Limibacter armeniacum: one gene and its partner. Each later gene encodes a partner of the first gene's protein in a complex. Links are inferred from orthologs where the notes say so. Each region holds a gene or a part of one and is shown on either strand. Other genes may lie near its edges. The genes, in order: tsaB and tsaD.

What was found.
Region 2: the proteins of tsaB (region 1) and tsaD are in contact, whole or in part, in a solved structure (PDB 4WQ4), measured with the Escherichia coli proteins. The link is inferred for Limibacter armeniacum from one-to-one orthologs.

Annotation. Positions count from the first base shown.
Region 1 is NZ_JBAJNO010000008.1:214,401-224,686, forward strand. What follows is about bases 4,168-6,977. They hold tsaB (tRNA (adenosine(37)-N6)-threonylcarbamoyltransferase complex dimerization subunit type 1 TsaB), read left to right. Parts: upstream 4,168-5,135; coding sequence 5,136-5,819; downstream 5,820-6,977. Other genes in these bases: V6R21_RS06905 (winged helix-turn-helix domain-containing protein), read right to left, coding at 4,168-4,328; V6R21_RS06910 (hypothetical protein), read right to left, coding at 4,325-4,945; priA (replication restart helicase PriA), read left to right, coding at 5,906-6,977. In the rest of the region: V6R21_RS06890 (PP2C family protein-serine/threonine phosphatase), read right to left, coding at 1-146; cell envelope integrity protein CreD, read right to left, coding at 1,033-2,388; V6R21_RS06900 (DUF4153 domain-containing protein), read right to left, coding at 2,407-3,933; more of V6R21_RS06905, read right to left, coding at 4,026-4,167; more of priA, read left to right, coding at 6,978-8,440; V6R21_RS06925 (right-handed parallel beta-helix repeat-containing protein), read left to right, coding at 8,934-10,286. UniProt on the Escherichia coli protein: Required for the formation of a threonylcarbamoyl group on adenosine at position 37 (t(6)A37) in tRNAs that read codons beginning with adenine.
Region 2 is NZ_JBAJNO010000009.1:753,241-763,666, forward strand. What follows is about bases 3,241-6,190. They hold tsaD (tRNA (adenosine(37)-N6)-threonylcarbamoyltransferase complex transferase subunit TsaD), read left to right. Parts: upstream 3,241-4,180; coding sequence 4,181-5,200; downstream 5,201-6,190. Other genes in these bases: V6R21_RS20860 (translocation/assembly module TamB domain-containing protein), read right to left, coding at 3,241-3,898; V6R21_RS20870 (hypothetical protein), read left to right, coding at 5,466-6,029. Also shown: more of V6R21_RS20860, read right to left, coding at 1-3,240; lgt (prolipoprotein diacylglyceryl transferase), read left to right, coding at 6,480-7,295; V6R21_RS20880 (NAD(P)/FAD-dependent oxidoreductase), read left to right, coding at 7,312-8,487; mgtE (magnesium transporter), read right to left, coding at 8,423-9,772; V6R21_RS20890 (START-like domain-containing protein), read right to left, coding at 10,049-10,426.

The DNA of each region.
Region 1 (10,286 bases):
ACGATATCAACATAAACGATGTTTATGGATAAGCCAACCATATAAGCACCAAAACCTCCAAGGATATAGAGGACAATACTGATAAGTAAGGTGATATTGAAAAGATCATTTTCGAAAAGATCTTCTCTTCCTGTCCAGATTTTCATGTCTTATTAGTAGAGATATACTCAAAAAGTTATGATGTAAAAAGTTGAATATCGATTCATTAGCGTTATAAAAGTACAAACTTAATTGTAATTATCAACGAATTTCTTGCACTATTCATGTTTAATTCTTTTATAAGTAATATTTTATATTGAAATATTCATGTAATGTAAAATAAGAATAACACTGTAACACTGTGTGTTTTTGTGTTGGTGTGAGTTTTATGTTGTGTGATTGATCCCAGAAAACAAAACCATAAAATGGATATAGGTTGTAATATTCGTTTGTTTCCTTGAGATATTTAATGATGCTTAGGCTGGTATTTAATTACTATAACCGTTACGTTATCAACCTACACACTCACACATTATGATCCTATTTACATGTTTCGATGCTTTTTTTGCCCGTTAATTTCATGGCTATAGCGCTTTTTACGTAAACTATATGCCTTTTTTGATTCAATTCTAATTTTGCCGGACGATCTACAAACTATCTGAGAAGAAATAAAACAAGCTTTTGTCTTATTCTTAGATAAAGTATGGGTGTGTGGTTAGTTATTTGGGTATGAATATGTTCGTATAGATGATAATATGCCAAGATTGATCCTTGTTGTAACATTCAATGATGTACAACCAAGGTTGGCTAGAACGGGGTAATAATGAGGTATTCCTCAGTGTGCTTACTATTATCTGTCTTTGATGACTCCTGTTACAGATAGCAGCTCAAGCAGTAATTGTTTGAATAGAATTAGTTCGGTCAATTTTTAAACGTACGTTTAATTTGATAATTGTATTATATGCTGTTGAAATAGTATTAAAAATATTATGATCTATCAAAAATCCCCTGTACGTATCTGTTACAGGGGGTTTTTGATGTTAAAAATTTAGTTTAATGAATGTCTTGTTGCGGATCATGTAGGTTATACCAGTCAATTTTCCGTGAGAGCACCATCACAATTGCCAGTACTAGCAGTAACCCAATACTACCCATCAGTAGTGCATAATCCTGTAATTGGATGATGGTATAGATAAAGGAATAGGTAATGATCAGGACCAGTCCAAGAAGCTGTGTTAACGTTTTTTTCTTGAAAATACTGCTCACATAAAAAGTGATTAGTCCGATAATAACCAAACTGGCAGAGAGGTAACTCATGGTAAACGAAATATGTTCTGAAAGAGCGATCAGCAGTGTGTAGAAAATACAGATGGCAAGACCTACAATCAGGTATTGGACAGGGTGGATTCTCAATCTGTTGAGTGCCTGAATAAAGAAGAAGACCAAGAATGTAAGGGCAATGACCATCACTGCATACTTGACCGCACGGGTATTTTTCTGATATTCATCAACAGGCATCAGTAGTTCTACACCATAATCAGAGTATGCAATATCAGGTTGATCCCCAATAAATTTCTGTGGATAAGGACGGTTCAGGTCCAATACTTTCCAGTTGGCTGTAAAGCCTTCTTCTGTAATCTCCCTGTCAGCAGGCAAAAAAGCACCATCAAACTTAGGATCTTTCCATATGGATTGTAGGTTGGTAGTGGTGGTTTTACCCAAAGGGGTAAAGTAAAGGCTTGAGCTGCCATTGAATTGTAAGGAAACAGAAAAGTTAGCAGCATTGCGGCAACCCGCTATGCGTGTGCTGATACCTGATGAGATTACCTCTCGTGTAGGAATGCCTGGACTAAACGCATACTCTTTTTCATTCCACTTGAGGCGAACAGCATTTTTGATGCTTCGTAAGTCAGAAAGTCCAAGAGCGATAAAAGCATCATCCCAAAGAATATCTTTTTCATCAACCTTCCATTCCGAAAAGTCAGGGGAAGTAAACTGACCTTGCAACTGGACATCGGCACTGTAGACCACGACTTCATACAAGCTCCGGTAACGTACTTCCGGCGATAGCTTTCCTGTGATTTTTAGGTCTTCAGGTAGGAAGTGAGCATACTCAGTAGTTTTTACCAACTTCTCCTCTTTGAGTTCTTTATCCCAAATTGTGCTGTATTGGTAATAAGGTATTGTCAGGACTACCCCTGTGACTGTTTGCTGTTTTCCCCACTTTTCGCTGACCTCATTTACAGCACTGCGTTTTCTGCTTTCCCTTTCTCTGATAAGGTCTTTAATCATTGCAACGGGAATCAGCAGTACCAGAATGAGGATGCCGACCGTGATCAGTTTCAAGGAGATGGAGGAGCGTTGCCATTGACTGAAGCGTTCCAGTAGGTTGGGCTTTTGAGTTTCCATGTTTTTAGTTTATTAAAGTTATTTGTCGTTTTCTGTAAAATATTGATAAGCCTGCCAGTCTGCAAAATTCCATGATAGCCAGCTTCTGTTACCGACATCGGATTTTAGATTGTCTATTTTGTCTGCCAGCATGTTGTTGTACCTTTCGTTTAGTGAGGGATCATCGAGGTTATAGACCATCTTATCCTTATGCTGATGCAGGATAGGGGCTGTTTTATCAGAGAGTTCTCGAAGTAAAAACCCTCTGTCCAGTACAGGGCTATATTTCAGATTGTAATTCGCAATCATAGTGTCCCAGTTGATTGCCGTACAGCAAATGAGGATCAGAAATGTATTCCAGCCATTGACACGTAACAGGTAAGCAAAACTTTTGCGATGCTCTATTTTATAATACATACTGTAGAGTCCGGCGATTGTCAGAATAAGAAAAACAATTACACCAAGCCTTTTATAAGCCAATCCAAAATGGGCAATGTAATGGTAGTTTCGTACACCGACCGAGATAGCCAGAATGAAATTCTGTATAATCCATGCCTTTGCCAATAGCTTTAGGCGAGGATTTTCTTTGATAAAGTTTAGGTTTTTCCTGAAGTAATAGATTAGAATTCCCATTGAAAGGAAGATACTAGCAATTAATAGCCAAGTGCCTTCGTGTACAAATAGAGAGAGATCCATTCCTGCTTTATACTCAAAGCCAACCCAAATCCAGATGATATCAATTGCATTGACAACAAGTAGCAGTACATTGACCATGATCAGCAGGGTAGCAGCAGAGCGGAATTCATTTTTCAGGGCATTCATTGGAAAGACAGGATAAAATTGTCTTTGCATAGTTGGGATGTCCCTTCGGTTATTTCCCCTTTTCCTTATAATGTTTTCAGGATTTTGTATCTCAATATCCAATAGCATGCCCAACTGACTTTTGAGCAGTACCCACCCTACAATCCATGTTCCGAGGCAGAAGAAGAATATTTTAGAAAAAGAAAGGGATTCCAATATCCAGATAAAGCCCCTCAATGCATCTTCTGTGACATATGCCAAGCCAGAGGCAAATACAGGATTGGCTGCACTGTAAATCCACATAAAAACAGCCAGACAGACAAGTGGCACAACCGTAATACGCATCCAGTACCACCATTTATGAAAAGCCAGCGCTTTTATATCAGGTAGGTGGAGTACAATGGTATAAATGAAAAGCCTTGGGAACTTGAACCATGCTTGTATGGCTGTGACGCCGGCAGAAAGAACATGCATTAATGCTGCTTGGTGCATAAAACCAGCTAATACAGCAAAGGAGATCATATACATTACTTTAGCCATGATAGAGCCATATGCAACTACCATGATAGCCGTAAACAGGTGGCTGGCTAAGGCAATACGGACCGTTTTTCTGCCAATTATTTCAGGGTATATGACCCAAGCACTACCAATAATAAATAGGGTAAACAACAGGGTATTGATGCCCATTACTTCATCAAAAAATAGTTGGATGAAGAGAAAACCGCCTAGTAGCGGAAGAAGTAGTTGATGGATTTTTGAATTCATGGTTATTAATTTAAAGTACTTTGAATCACAAAGTAAGTGTTTCAAATATTGCCCGCATTGATGGTGCGGGCAGTACATGGAAAAGCTGATGCTTAAAGGTTACTATTCTTGATCAGTTGTTCGAGTGCCTCTATATGGTCCTGAAAAGCTTGTTTGCCTTGCTTGGTTGCCCTGTAGGATGTATTGGGTTTCCTTCCGACAAACTTCTTTTCCATCTCAATAAAGTCAAGTTTTTCCAATGCCTTGAGGTGACTGGCAAGGTTGCCGTCAGTAGCGTCAAGGGTTTCCTTCAGCGTAGTGAACTCTACCCAGTCATTGACTACCAGTACTGACATAATTCCTAACCTTATCCTGCTCTCGAATGCCTTGTTGATATTTTCGATTAGATTCTTCACCGCTCGTATTTGTAGTACATGATTCCACCATAAAGGATGTGCAAGATACCGAATCCGATCGCCCAAAAGAAAAGTCCGTAGCCGGAGAAGTAAGCCGCCAGCAGCCCGAGAATGATCTCTCCAATCCCTAATGACCTGATATCCCCAAAGGTATATTTACTGGCATTGACCAGTGACAGTCCGTAAAAAATCAGTGTAACAGGTGCCACCATGATAGCCATTCCTTTAAGCAATAGGATTATAGAGAAAATACCCCCTGTAGCCAATGGAATAGCAAGGTTGAAAACGACTCTTTTGGAGCTGTTGTTCCAAATAGGTTCCCCTGATTTTTTAGCTTTCCTGTAAGAGAAAATAAGCCCTGTTGAAATAGCCAATACCAAAGTGGCAATGCCAATAAAAATCAGTTCCTTAACCGTATTTTCTGAAAAATAGGCTCTGCGATAAAAAATACTGTCATCAGGCTGGTAAGCCCTGAAGTAAACAATGACAGCGGCAATCAGTGCATATACACCGGCAAAAATGCCTGATAGCCCACTAAGCGACAGGAAGCGGCTCGACCGTTCCATCAGCTGCTTGATCTCGGAAATTTCCCTGAGTGCGTCAGCCTGTGATTTCATGTTTTAGTTTATTTTAAAAGTACTTTGTGTTTCAAAGTAAGTGATTGTTTTTTAATTCTGCAATTACCAAGGAAAAGATTTGTCCGAATACGATAATTTTGTGCAGCACTCGCCAAGTGTTAACTTTGATCCGCTGAAATGTAAGACTACCGGTCTTATGTCTCACACCTAAAGTATAACATCTGAAAAAATGATTCTTAGTATAGATACTTCAACTACGGTTTGTTCGGTCGCATTACACCAAACAGACGGTACTTTGGTAGCTTTTTATGAGCTGCATGTAGAGCAATCGCACGCTGAATATTTGAATCAGCTGATTGCAAATGTGATGGGGAATGCCGGTGTCAAGAATACAGACTTGAAAGCAGTGGCAATATCAGAAGGTCCGGGGTCTTATACCGGGTTGCGTATCGGAACAGCTGCGGCGAAAGGTTTTTGCTATACGTTGGAGATTCCATTGATAGCTGTCAGCACGCTGAAGTCAATGGCAAAAGAAATCGCACCTTATTATAAGGAGGGTATATTGCTTTGCCCAATGATTGATGCCCGCCGAATGGAAGTTTATACGGCATTGTATGATACAGCTTTGAATGAAACGGAGAAAGTACATCCAAAGGTGATGGACGAGACCTCTTTCAAGGAAGAATTGGATAAACAGCCAATCGTGTTTTTTGGAAATGGAGCTGATAAGTGCAAAGAAGTATTGGCACATGAAAACAGCACTTTCCTAGACGGTATTGTTCCTTCTGCTAAACATGTAGGGACATTGGCTGCTGAGAAATTTGCCAAAGAGGAATTTGAGGATGTGGCCTATTTTGAGCCATTCTACCTGAAGGAATTCCGAATGACCAAACCGAAGAAGAAAAGTTTATAATAAAGAAGCTGGATGCTGGAACATAGAAGCTAGAAAAAGCCTATTATCTTCTCTATGTTCTAGCTTCTTGTCTCTAGTCTCTAACTATGGACCTCGAACTGACTAGCGAACCAACACTTTTTGTGGAAGTACTACTTCCAGTGCCTATTCCGGGCACATTTACATACCGAGTACCGGTTGCCATGAATGACCTTGTTCAGAAAGGCGTACGGGTATTGGTAGAGTTTGGTGCACGCAAACTGCATACAGGTATCATTGCTGATATCCACAATCGACCTCCAAAAAACTATCAGGCAAAATACCTGCTGGACTTACTGGATGACTCACCAACAGTCAATGAGCTTCAGTTAAAGTTTTGGAACTGGATGGCTCAGTACTACGTGGCAACACCCGGTGAAGTAATGAAAGCTGGGTTGCCGGCAGGCCTAAAGCTGAGTAGTCAATCCCGTATTCAGCTAAGACCAGAGTTTGATATTGAGGAAGCGCTGGATTTGGAAGTGCTTTCGGATAAAGAACTTAGGCTGTTGCGTTCTTTGGAACAGGAAGATTCTATTCCTTATGAACAGGCAGCCGATATTTTGGAGGTAAAGAATCCTTATTATATCGTCAAGGAACTGGTTCGGAAAGAAGCGATTCTATTGTTTGAGGCAGTAAAGGACAAGTATAAACCTAAGACTAAGAAGAAACTTAGGTTGAATCCTATATTTCTGGAAACAGAAGAAGGACTGGAACAACTATTTGCTTCTTTGGGAACTAAGCAAAAGGCCAAGCAGGAAGAGGTATTGATGAAATTCCTGATGATGGTGCCTGTTCTAACCAATCCAGCATCCAATGAGGAAGGGATTGATAAGAAAGAGTTGCTGGAAGGAGGAACAAGTCAGGTTTCTGCCAGTTCATTGACCACCCTGATCAGGAATGGTATATTAGAAGAGTTTGAGTTTATTGTTTCCCGCTTTGAAGAAGATGAATATAGCGCTACCCGTTATCAGGATGCTGAAGTAAAACTGTCAGAAGCACAGCAGGCAGCGGAAAGTCAGGTGCTAGGTTATTTTGAGGAGAAGGATATTGTCCTTTTTCATGGGGTGACTGGAAGTGGTAAAACGGAAGTTTATATAGAGCTGATAAAAAAGGTACTGGATAGTGGCTCACAGGTATTATTTCTGTTGCCTGAGATTGTACTGACAGCCCAAATGGTGGTCCGCTTGAAAAAAATCTTCGGGGATTTACTCGGGGTTTACCATTCCAAGTTTTCGGATAACGAGCGGGTTGAGGTTTGGAAAGGAGTGGCAGATGGTCGCTATCAGGTGGTAGTTGGGGTACGTTCGTCTATCTTTTTGCCTTTTGAAAACCTTGGTCTGATAGTGGTGGATGAGGAGCATGAGCCTTCTTACAAACAGTATGACCCTGCACCTCGTTACAATGCCCGAGATATGGCATTGGTACTGGCACAGATGCACAAAGCCAAAGTGGTTTTGGGATCGGCAACGCCTTCTGTGGAGTCATTTTACCATGCCTTGAATGGTGCTTATGGTTTGGTGCAACTCAAAAAGCGATTTGGTGATGCTCAGTTGCCTGAAGTGACGTTGGCAGACCTTAAACTGGAACGCAAGCGCAAAACCATGAAGGAAGATTTTTCTTCTGTATTGCTCGAACAGGTGCGTAATTCTATCAATGAGCATAAGCAAGTGATCTTGTTTCAGAACCGTCGTGGGTATGCGCCTTATGTGATGTGTGAGGATTGTAGCTGGATTCCGACCTGTCCAAGCTGCTCGGTAAGTTTGACTTACCATATTCATCGTAACCAGCTACGTTGCCACTATTGTGGACATTCGGAAGCAGTGCCTAAAAGCTGTGTACAGTGTGGCTCTACCAAGATTAGGACAATGGGCGTTGGTACACAAAAGCTGGAAGAGGATATCAAGTTCCTGATTCCTGAAGCTAGGGTACAGCGACTTGATCAAGATACCACAAGGAAAAAATACGGATACCAACAGATTATTCAGGATTTCGAACAGCGTCACATTGATATTCTGGTCGGAACACAGATGGTCAGTAAAGGACTTGATTTTGATCATGTAAACCTAGTCGGTGTATTTGATATCGACCGGATGCTGAACTTCCCTGACTTCCGTGCAGAAGAACGTACGTTTCAGATGCTAACGCAGGTAAGTGGTAGGGCAGGGCGAAAAAAAGACAAGGGACTGGTTGTGATTCAAACGAATAATGTAAAGCAAACGATCCTGCATAAAGTAGCCCGTGCAGATTATGAAGCCTTTTTCCGGAAAGAAATAGAGGAACGCAAGCAATATCATTATCCACCATTTACAAGACTGATCAAATTGTCTGTGAAAGCAGAGGATCGTGATAAGGCTTCAGCAGCGGCTGGACTGCTGGCAAGAGAACTGGTTAAGAAATTGGGTGCAAAAAGGGTTTTGGGTCCGCAGGAACCTGTCATCAACAAGATTCGAAACCATTACCTGATGGATATTTTGGTCAAGCTGGAACGCCAAAAAGTAAATCCACAAAAAGTAAAAGAGATCATCAGGGAAGTACTTGGTGAGTTGGATGGTGACAGACAGTTCAGAAAGGTATATGTCAATATTGATGTTGATCCAGTTTAGATAAAAACATAACTTTGAATAGTGCAAAATGAGGTTTTTATCAAATTGTTAATATAAAAGCCATTTCAGATAGGTATTCACATTTAGTTGGGATACCTATTTTTTTAACTATTTGTAGACTGCAACCCGTTTAAATGTTTAATTTATAGGATATTTCACTACTTTTTAAGCTATTTTAACTGATGTTTATCTGTTGGGATTCACTTCCATTAATCTTCCTTTGCTTCCATTAATACTGTTGTTTAAACTAAAAATACAATGATTGCGTCTTTTATTAGGTGATCAGCCAATACAAAAAAAGGGACAGCCACCCTTTAAAGTACAACTATCACGACTTACTATAGTCGTAACCATTTTATCTCAGCTAAAGTCTCATTTCCTCGTTAGCCGGAAAACAGTTGTCCGACAAACTAATGATTTGATTCCCCCTGCTAGACATGCTATGCGGGCAGGGAGCGGGCAATTATTGTGTTTATAAAAACCGTAATAAGGAATGAAATTTTCAAATTGGATTGCAAAGACGTTTTTAATCTCAACTTTTTGTTCAGCAGTCATGATGTCATGCGACTCAGACTCAGATAATGATATTATTAATGACGATACAAGTGTTATAGAAGGGAAGTATATTCCTGCTGATTCAACTGACTTGGTTTCAACAGACCAAATGGCAGATTCAGTATTGACAGATGAAGCTGTTGACCTTGCTGAAGACGAAGTATTGGTAAATGGAGAAGCAGTAAAGGTTGATTTTTGGATTGAGCCAGAAATGGTCTATCTAAAAGCATCAGACCACCCCGAGTTAAATAAGCCAGGGTTGGTAATGGCTTTCAGACCAAGTGAGTCACCAAGGGGTAGACTGGTAATGAATGGTTGGAAAGGTACAAGAGATGAACCGATCACCATTCTGAATAAAGATCAGGTATTGGTAGCTTCGTCGGAACAAGGAAAACATGCACTGTGGTTTACAGAGTGTGAATATATAAGAGTGAGGGGTGACGGTAACCCTTTGTATGAGTATGGGATCCATATAGTGGAGTCAGGTTCAAGCGGAATGTCATTTGACCAGAATACAACAGGGATTGAAGTTGCCTATACTGAAATCGAAAACACATCTTTTGCCGGAATCTTAGCCAAAACTGATAACGCATCAGGTTGGGTGATGAGAGATGTACACTTACATCACAACCATATTCACAACACTCATGGTGAAGGCATGTATATAGGGCAGACATCAGTTGACAATGCCCATAAGATTGAAAACTTATATGTAAACCACAACCTGATTCATGATACTGGGTGGGACTTGTTCCAAATAGCCAACGTACACGGTGATGTCCATATCTTTAACAATACATTTGTCAATGGTGGACTTGAAGAAGAGCCTATGCAGGATCAAGGTTTCCAAATTGGTGACTGGAGTCAGGCAGACTGCTATAATAATATCATATCTAATACAAACTCAAGATTCTTGTTTGTAAAAGGTGGACATGATACTAACATATATAATAACTACTTCTCTTCGACAAAACAGGCAGATGCCATCTTTATCAAGACAGAGAAAAAGCTGGATCCAAGTGCAGAGCTAAAAATTCATGACAACTGGTTCAGGGATTACAATCGTGAACTGTTCTGGTCAATGGTAGGTGATCATGAGGTGATTATTGAGGGTAATAAATATTCCCCTAACAATGATGATTCGGATTTCATTGTGTATAGTGGTCCTGCTTCCGAAGAGAACCACACAGTAACCAATAATGAGCAAATGTCTTTGCCTGCCATTGAGTTGGATGAGGACTATAATATTAAAAGTGGTTCGTATTATGATGGGTATGATTTAGGCTATATG
Region 2 (10,426 bases), on another replicon or contig:
CAGGATACCTCCTCTTTACCTCAGGCGCATTTAAAATAATACTATCTGCATCTGTTATAATCGGAGACAAGGATACTTTCTGTTCATATGCTGCAGTAATGTTCAGTTCAGCACCATATGGATCCCCTGCCCATGTAATAGATGAGTTAGGCTCAATACTGAATCGCTTATCCAACAAATTGAAGTCCGCCATTCTCATTGTAAAGTTGTAGGCACCTTTCAGGATTTCCACTTTGCCAAACATGGTAAGGTCTCCTTGAGGGGTCATACTCATTTGTAACTTCCCTACTCCATTACCACGAATGATATCTCCTGATTTTTTATCAAATATCAGTTCACAATAAGCTTCTTGGGTCAACTCAATATCCATATCCAACTTGAGGGAGAATGAATCCGTAGCCCTGCTGTTACTGATATCAACCACTGTCTTGTCTTCTGATATTTTATTTGAGTCATAGTAACGAATATATGACTGGTCTTCTACTACCCCATCATCACTAAGTGGGATAAATATCTTTGTATTCTTTTCCGTCTTACCTGAAATGCTCAAAGACATATCATCAAAACTACCAGCCAGTTTCACTGTTCCGGTACCGAATACATTTCCATAGAATTCACCATTGTCTTTCTCAGTAGTGTTTAAGCCTTGGAAGTTTTGCATTCGGGCATTGATATCAAGCCTGAAATTGTCAAAGTCCTTGTAGTAAACACCTCCATTGACATAGCAATAGTTGTCATAATTATCTATAAGCCTCAAGTTCTTTCCATAAATCCCATTTGACCTGATATAGATTTTATCACTGAAATGGTAACGAACTTTGGTATAGTTAAGTAAGAAACTACCATTGGCGATATAGGCATCTCCCCATAATATTGGATCTTCCAAACTACCCTTGATGTTTACAAGACCGATCAGTGTCCCTTCCAGATTTGATACTACATCCTTAGAAAAGGATTCTGCAATTTTCAGGTCTGCACCATCCAGAATCATTGTCATATCCAACATGCGATCCTTTGGTGCTGTAGGCTCATAACTACCTGACAGCTTCAGTACTTTTCGCTCATTTCGGGTCAAAGAGGCCTCAACTGAAAATCGTTTGTTAATACCATCCCACTCAGAATCACCTTTTAGGTTTCCGACAAAGTAGTCATCTACATATACATCATCGACACTGACCTCTCCCAGCATCCGTGGGTGTTGATACAAATCCTCAAATTCAGCATTGATATTTAGCTGTCCCCTAAAAGAATATCCCAATACCCTTTCCAAAATCCCTAAGTCAAACTTATGAATATTCAGCTTCAGCTTTTTCTGATAATCTTCAGAAATAAAACCATTGGCATAAAGGTATTTTTCTCCACTTTCAAACCCTAAATCATCAATCTTAACCTCACCATTGTAGCCTAAAATGATACGGTTTTTCCGTCCAAAATCATTACTCCAATTGTTATCCATCAACCTGAACTTTGACTCAGGAAAGTCCAGAACCATGCTGTCCTTATAGAAAATAAGTTCTGAAAGAAACTCCAAACGGTCTCCTGAAGAAGGATGCTCAATAACGGCATCCATATTGAAGAGGGAATCTATATTGGAGGAAGTCATAGTTAGGTTGGCTAGCTTTACCCCTTCAAAATCCTGCTTATCAGATTTGGCATCCATCTGAAAATCAACATTCCTTTTCCCTTTTTCCTTCGCAACGGCCATTCCTACATAGTTACCCAAAAACTGGTAGTCTCCCCACTGCAAGGAATCTGCATCAATTTCTAGGTTCAGGTAGTCAAGTTTTCCGGTATGGAATCCCCCTCTGGCTTCCAGATTTCTTGACAAGAGCAATGTAGAATCAAATAGGTGGATAAGCTTGTTCAGGTCCTTGTTCTTCAGCTCAAAGGACATGTTGTATTGTTCGATATCTGTTAGCTCCTTATGTAGGTCTAGCACCATATCTACTTTTTCAGTATCTGCCCTCGCATTCTCCAACAATTGGTTTATAAGCTTATAAAGATCGCTGATTACTGTATTCAGTTCGTATTGCCCTGATGCCTTAAACGTGGCAAAGTCTGAATCAAACAAGACATTCCTGTCTCCGGTTTCTTTATTATGATCGGTAGATATATCAAATTCATCAATCAGCACCTCGTACCCTTTCCTGAATAACTTGGAGTCTACCATCCGTACCGTTCCATCCAAGGAACCCCATTGGGTACCATCAAAATCTGCAATTATATGGGACTTAATACCTAATGTTGAATCCATTAAGTGGAGCACTTTCAAATCAGGTGCATCCAGCTCAATCATTGTATTGAACTTATCCTTTTCAAAATCTGTGAGAGATTCAAAGGTCAGGTTAAGGTTTGGATCCTGAACAGTCGCATATACATCAAACTGCTTATTATTATAAATAAACTTTGGTACTGAAATATGCTTGTAGTCATATCCCTTAAGATTAATCCTTTCTATCTCTGCTCTTGAGTTCAATCGCAGCTTCTTCAGACTGTAGCCAACCCCATCAAACCTGACATAACCATCTACATCCTTGATTACTTCCTTCTGATCAAAGAAAGTCCCCAAGTCAAACCTATTCATAGACATCAAACCCTTGTACACCTCTTTATTCATATTGACATACATGTTAGGCTCTAGCCTTCCAAGAGATGTATCAAAAATGCCTTTCAATGTGAAATCACTCAGGTAACCTTTGAAGTCAGCATCTGCAATTGCTGTCGAACCGAGCAACCCAATTGTTTCATGACTGCTCGTAGGCGCATACTGATAAATATCTTTTGGCAAGTAGTATGTTCCTGCTTCCAGACGCAACTTCATATCAGTTGAATCTAATTCTGGAAAACCGCCAAATGAAAGGTCTCCGACTACCCGAGAACTGTCACCAAAAGAGATGTCCGCATTGATAAACTCAAAGTCACTAATTGTTCCATCAAATCGACCCGATATTTTGTAGCGGTCATTATAGGAATGAAGAAATGGCAAAAAACGAACAAGGTCGTCCGTTACAAAATCAGACCTATCCAGTGTTGCAGTCATACTGACACTGTCAAAAAATGATGAGAATGATTTATAGCTATCGTATTTGAAATCTAACTGGTCTTTTACTTTCAGTGTAGAAGATCGCCCCAGTTTCAGAAAGAGGTCACCAAAGGACATTCCCGTTTTGCAGATATAAAAGTCTGTATCCAGTTCATGGATCTTCACCTCGCTGCTGAGTTCATACCCTCTCAGGTCTCTAACATCCAAAGCAATGGTATCACCCACTACCCTGAAATTGGTCACCTCTCCATACAATTGATCAAATACCATATGGTACTGATCAAACTGCATTTTGTCAGCAGGAGCTTTTTCAGGAAAATGTAATTCATAGTGTCCTTGCTCCACATATGCCTTCCCGATGGAAAATGTCCCTGATTTACCTGAGCTATTTACTGAATCAGGCTTACCACTTAATGCATCGATCCATTCATCCATATTGGACAGGTTAGTGGTAGAGTCCTGTACCATAATCACCGATACATCCTTTAGCCATACTTTATCCAAGTGAATATCTCCATCATTCTGCACCAGCAGTTTGTACTCACAGTCCACCTTTAGCTCACCTACATCAATCAGCGGAACACCTTTCGTATCCATGATTTTCACACCATCCAATGCGATAAGGTCAAACCAATTGATAGACACCCCTTCAACTGTCGTTGGGAAGCCTGTCATCTCTGTCAAACGATTGGAAGCATATTGTACGAGGCGGGTCTGTACTGCGGGGTACTGAATCATAAGGTAAAAGAGCAACCAAAAAAACACGAGCAACACCCCCAGTTTACTGAGTGTTCTCACAATTCCTCCCAGAATTTCCTTACGCGTTATTTTGATATTTCTTAATTTTGTCCTCATTCAGCAATCTGAAGGTGAAAGCGGTTTTGGGCTTTCCATTTATTTGTATTCATTTCCCACAAGACAATGTACCTTGGACGAAATGACAACAAAATTAAACATTTTTAACCACGATCTGTGAATTATTGCGCTTCAAGTTCATGATTTCCTCATGAAAGATCTAGAAATGTTATCTACCTTGTCTTTTGTACATTCAAAATCAAGCGGATATGTGTTGCTAGCGCACAACAATAACGACAGACAAACTTAAAGGTTTCTTTTTCCTGAAAAGAATATTTAAAAATGAATCAAACGATTCTCGCTATAGAGTCTTCTTGTGATGAAACCTCAGCAGCCGTTGTACAAGGCGGAAAGGTCATCAGTAATATCGTTGCCACACAATCAGTACACGAGCAATATGGCGGTGTAGTGCCCGAATTAGCATCAAGGGCACACCAGAAGCATATTGTTCCTGTTATTGACCAAGCACTAAAACAGGCTGGTATCAAAAAGCAGGATCTGGACGCCATTGCGTTTACAAAAGGTCCAGGGCTTTTGGGAGCCTTACTTGTAGGTAGCTCATTTGCTAAGTCAATGGCACAGTCCCTTGGGATTCCACTGATTGGCATCAACCATATGCAAGCACACATTCTTGCCCATTTTATTGATGAGCCACACCCTAAGTTTCCATTCCTATGCCTTACTGTCAGTGGAGGACATACACAATTGGTTGTAGTTCATGACCACTTGACCATGGAAGTTGTTGGAGAAACACAGGATGATGCAGTAGGCGAAGCATTTGATAAAACGGCTAAAATTATAGGTTTACCATATCCAGGAGGACCTTTGATTGACAAATATGCTCAAGAAGGCAATCCATTGGCTTATGAGTTTCCGGATGTCAGTACGACAGGGCTTAACTTCTCTTTCAGTGGCATTAAAACAGCATTTCTGAACTTTTTAAGAAAAGAAGTACAAAAAGACCCTGACTTTATCAAAAACAACTTACCTGATATTTGTGCCAGCATCCAACATACCCTGATCCGAATTTTGCTCAAGAAGCTCAAGAAAGCAACAAAGCAATACAAGATCAGTGAGATTGCTATTGCAGGTGGTGTTTCTGCCAATTCAGGGCTTCGCAAGACCCTACAGGAGATGGGAAAAGAGAAAGGATGGAATGTGTATATTCCGAAATTTGAATACTGTACGGACAATGCTGCCATGATTGCCATCACTGCCCACTACAAGTATTTGAAAGGAGAATTTGAAGACCTAACGGTAACTTCAAACCCAAGATTGAAGTTCGAAGGAATCAATCAGTAGTTCATCAACAAACAGAAGAAGCGTGTAAGTTCTCACTTACACGCTTTTTTATGTCTACTCCATTCAAAAATTTTCTATCTGATATCGCCTACCATCTGAACCATTTGATTTATCATAACCTTTATGATTTAAACCCATCTTCCGTTGAAAAACGTAATAAAATTAAATAATTTATATGTGTACTCTTGGCCATACGCCTTGAATACTGATGAATCACGAACTGATTTCTCTTGTCGCGCTTTTCCAACCCTAACCATGTTAAGCAATGGCGGTAATTATTATAGTCTTCACAATTGTAGTAGCCGGAAGTCTTGGCTTCTTTCTGATGGAGCAATCCAGTAAACGGTATGCCAATGCTCTAAAGAAAATATCCAACACTGAGGTCATTGACATTATCAGGCAGCACAACGGACAAATTGGGATTGAGGACTTCGTGTCCAGTACAGGACTTAGCCGTGAAGACGCCAAATACAAACTGTCTGCAATGCTCTCCCAACGTATTCTATCCATTGAATACAATGACCGTTTTGAAACGGTTTATGCATTGAGTGATATTGTTAAAAGTGCTCTTTATGACGTCAACTCTACTTTTTATGCCTACAAAAGGGCTTTACACAGCATTCCTGATGCTGAAGTGATTCGAATAGCGGTAGAACAACATGGCCGAGTCACTCCCGCATCACTCTGCTTCAAAGCCAATATTAGTGCTGATGAAGCCAAAGTTCGACTGGAAGAACTTTACCAAAAAGGCATTTTTGAACTTGATGTGACTGAAAATGGTACACTTTGCTACCAACTTACTGACAAAGACCTTTACGAAGAATTATAAAACAGAATAATCAATCGACTTAAAAATCAAAGTCACAATATTATTTTACAGAAGTGTTTATTCACTTATTGTAAAATGATAATTTTCTTAGAATAAGAGGTATTATTTTTAGCTCAAACCCTTGCATTCATAGTGAATTATCCACTACTTTGTAATCAGGAAAAGGATTTCACACAGATGATTTCCTTAGTCTGATAAGTATGGAAATGAATTATTGATTTTGGTCACATCACGTAAAACAAGTACCGGAAAACCTTTGCCTTTTAGTCAAGGGTTTTTTTTATGCTTATTACTTTTTGATGAACTGTCGATATTTTAATTGTAATCCTAGTCTAATTTTTTGTACTGTTCCTATATTTGCTTTATTGCATATTTATTGCCGTTTTTGAAAATCATTTTGATAAATTATAAGGGAGTATTTAACTCCAAAAATTCCAATTATTTCTTGATATGGATATTCTAGCATTCATCGAATGGGCAGTGAAGCCTGAGATCATTTCCAAACCAATTGAGGTTAGATGGTACGGCCTTCTTTTTGCCCTAGGATTTTTTATTGGTCAGTCATTGATGACCAAAATTTACAAACAGGAAGGAAAACCGGAATCAGGTGTTGATTCCCTGACAATATATGTGTTGATCGCCACTGTTCTTGGTGCAAGACTAGGACACTGCCTTTTCTATGACCCTGACTATTACTTGGCTCACCCTGTTGAAATCCTAATGGTATGGAAAGGTGGATTAGCAAGTCACGGTGCAGCGATAGGTATTCTGATTGGTTTGTGGATGTACTCCAGAAAGTTCAATTACCATTTCCTTTGGGTTGTGGATAGAGTCGTGATTATGGTGGCCCTAGGCGGTGCCTTTATCCGATTGGGTAACCTGATGAACTCTGAGATTGTAGGTATCCCTACTGATGTACCTTGGGCTTTTATCTTCGAAAGACTTGGGGACAACACTCCTCGCCACCCAGTACAGCTTTATGAATCGCTGACTTACTTTGCCACTTTCGCTATCCTTTGGGGGATGTACAAGAAGTTCGGCACATCGTTGGCTCATGGCAGATTGTTTGGCGTATTTCTGATAATGGTCTTTGGCTCCAGAATTATATGGGAGATGTTCAAAGTTCATCAAGCTGGTTTCATGGAAGGTGTTGACTTGAGAATGGGGCAACTGCTTAGTATTCCTTTAGTACTGGCTGGCCTTTACCTGCTATTCAAATCAAACAAGGGTGATACTGTAGAACAAGAAAAGACAAAGATCGGATAGATAATCTAGTATCTACATGTACGATATCATCATTATAGGCGGAGGGCTTGCGGGATTAATCAGCAGCTTCCGCCTTTCTTTTTGGGGGTACAACGTGTTATTGATTGAAAAACAATCCTACCCCCTACATCGAGTTTGTGGCGAATACATTTCCAATGAAGTCAAGGACTTTATGGAGATGCATCAGCTTTTGCCCAATATTGAACTTCCTCAAATCAATGAACTAACTGTGTCAAGTCCTAATGGGAACCAGTTTCATATGCCCCTTGGTTTGGGAGGATTTGGCATCAGCAGGTTTACAATTGATCAGTACCTTTTTGAAAAGTCCAAGCAAGCAGGTACGACAGTTCTTCAAAACACAAAAGTCCATCACTTTGATTTTGATGGTAGTTTTTTCACAGTAAATACCACTAAAGGAGAATCTTTTCAGGCTCCATTACTGATTGGTGCATTTGGGAAACGCTCTCTGCTGGACAAGCAAATGAAAAGGCCGTTTATACAAAGTAAATCCCCATACATAGGCATCAAATACCATATCAAAAACCCCATTCCTACCAACCAAATAGCACTTCACAACTTCAAGGATGGGTATTGTGGCATTTCCAAAGTTGAAGAAGGGAAAACCAATTTGTGTTACCTATCAAGCAGACAAAACCTAAAAAAGTTTGGCTCTATTGAAAAAATGGAACAAGAAGTGCTTTTTGAGAACCCACACATCAGACAGATCTTTGAGGAATCTGAGTTTCTATTCGAAAAACCCATCGTCATCAATGAAATCTCTTTTTCTGCCAAATCCTGTATTGAGCAACATGTGATGATGGCTGGTGACTCAGCGGGCTTAATCACACCACTCTGTGGCAACGGCATGGCTATGGCCATCCACTCTGCCATCATATTGACTGACTTGATTGGTATTTATTTCAAGAAGGGTGAGAAGGTAAATAGGGAACAATTAGAAAATGCTTACCAACAAAAATGGCAGCAGGCTTTTGCCTTCAGACTTAATGCAGGCAGACAATTACAAAAGCTATTTGGTTCCAAGAAACTGACAAACCATACCGTCAATATATTAAAGCATTTACCTACGGTAAGTAAGTGGCTTGTCAGTCTCACACATGGAAAGCCTATTACATATGCAAAAGCACCTTTGCAACAGAAAAATAGACAGCCAAGCCAAGAAGGTCATTTGTAGTGGTAATAAAAGGCCCTGAAGCCAAGGCAGGGTTAATTCCAAACCTATCTAGAACAATAGGAGTAATTGTTCCCATAAAAGAAGCGAGCATCACGACACTGAACAGCGCAGCTGACACAACAAATGCCAATGAGCTATCTCCCAAAAAGTAATTAAATACAAAAACTAAGCCTGCAATCACCAATCCGTTAACAATAGCGACTAAAAGCACTTTAAAAAAACGCTCTGCCATTGTTTCCTGTACAGATGGACTACTAGCCATAGACTGTACAACAATGGTTGAAGACTGGATACCTACGTTACCGCCAGTTGCTGTAATCAATGGTATAAAGAAGGCCATTGCCGGAACAAGCGTTAACTCGTTTTCAAAGATGCCAATAAACTTGGCTCCCAACAAACCGCCGAACATTCCTACAATCAACCAAGGCAATCTCGCACGAGACATGGTAATGACACTATCATTGGGCTCTACGCTCTCAGAGATACCAGCCATTGCCTGCTGATCTATTTCTGCCTGCTCCGTGATTACGTCGACAATATCGTCAATGGTAATACGACCTTGTAACTTACCTTGTACATTCACTACAGGAATGACTTCAAGGTCATACTTCTGCATCAGTTCCGCAACCTCTTCCTCAGCCTGAAAAGTATTGACCATGGCGATCTCAGGTACATAAATGTCTTTGATCTTGGCCTCATCTTTTGCCAGAATGATTCTTTTCAATGAGACACGTCCTAACAGTACATCATGATCATCGACAACATATACAGTATAAATCTTATCTACTTTGGTTGCCTGCCTACGTATTTCTTCAATACACTGCAGTACGGTCCAGTTGACATTAGCCTTGATCAGCTCTTTTGCCATCAGACCACCAGCACAATCTTCATCATAATGAAGAAGCTCCAAGATGTTGTTTGCCTTCTCCTTGTCTTGCATATGGGAAAGCACCTCTTCCCTTACCTTTACAGGCTGCTCATTCAGGATATCTACGGCATCATCGGAATCAACATAATCAATATAGCGGAGAAGCTCTTTAGAAGAGAAGCTTTTGAGGAACTCAACACGAATATCTTCTTCCAGCTCACTAAGTACATCTGCACCAACCCTAGGACTTAACGAATCGAGAATATACCTACAGTCTTCTGTATTCAAATAATACAGCATCTCTGTAATATCGGCATAGTGCATCTCAGACAGCTCCTTTACTATAAAGTCTCTGTCTTCATTTCTGATGGCTGACTCAATTTGTTTGTAGTATTTTCTGGTGTGCTCAAATGACATACTCAGCTATTTTCAAAGTGTCGTTAGAATAAAATCCAGAAGCTAGACGCCTCTTCCCAATCTGCCATTCCATGTTTTATCCAGACAATACGAAATGCGTATGTGATAAATACCAAATGAAACAAATTGGAAAACCCTGACAAATTTTGTCAGGGTTATACTACAAATCTAGTTTTTTTAATATAGATAACAGAAAATAGCATAGATTTCCTGCGATCAATCCACAAAAAATCTATTATTTGAGCGCTTTCGAGTCAAATATGACGACAAATTGGGTTAAGCTCCTACTTGTTTCTTCAAATCATCAAAAAACTGCCCCCACATCTCATCAAGCTCAATCTCATCATCCATTTCTGAATAATCTATGACCTTTATAAAGGTAGATTGGGTAAGTTCATTATAATCCATCTTAAACTCTACATACGCCAGATCATGTTCGTCTGCCTCATTTACGGGATCAAATTGAAACTTGACATGCTGGTTGGTGCGCTTGATTACCATTCTTGCAGGTTTCAGCTCCCCTTGCCATTCAAAAACAAATTTCTTTTCTGATTCCATATTCACATCATCAGCAAACCACTCCTTCAAACCGGTAGCTGTTGAAAAGTATGGATATAACATATTGACAGAGGCATTCACCTCAAATTCTGTTGT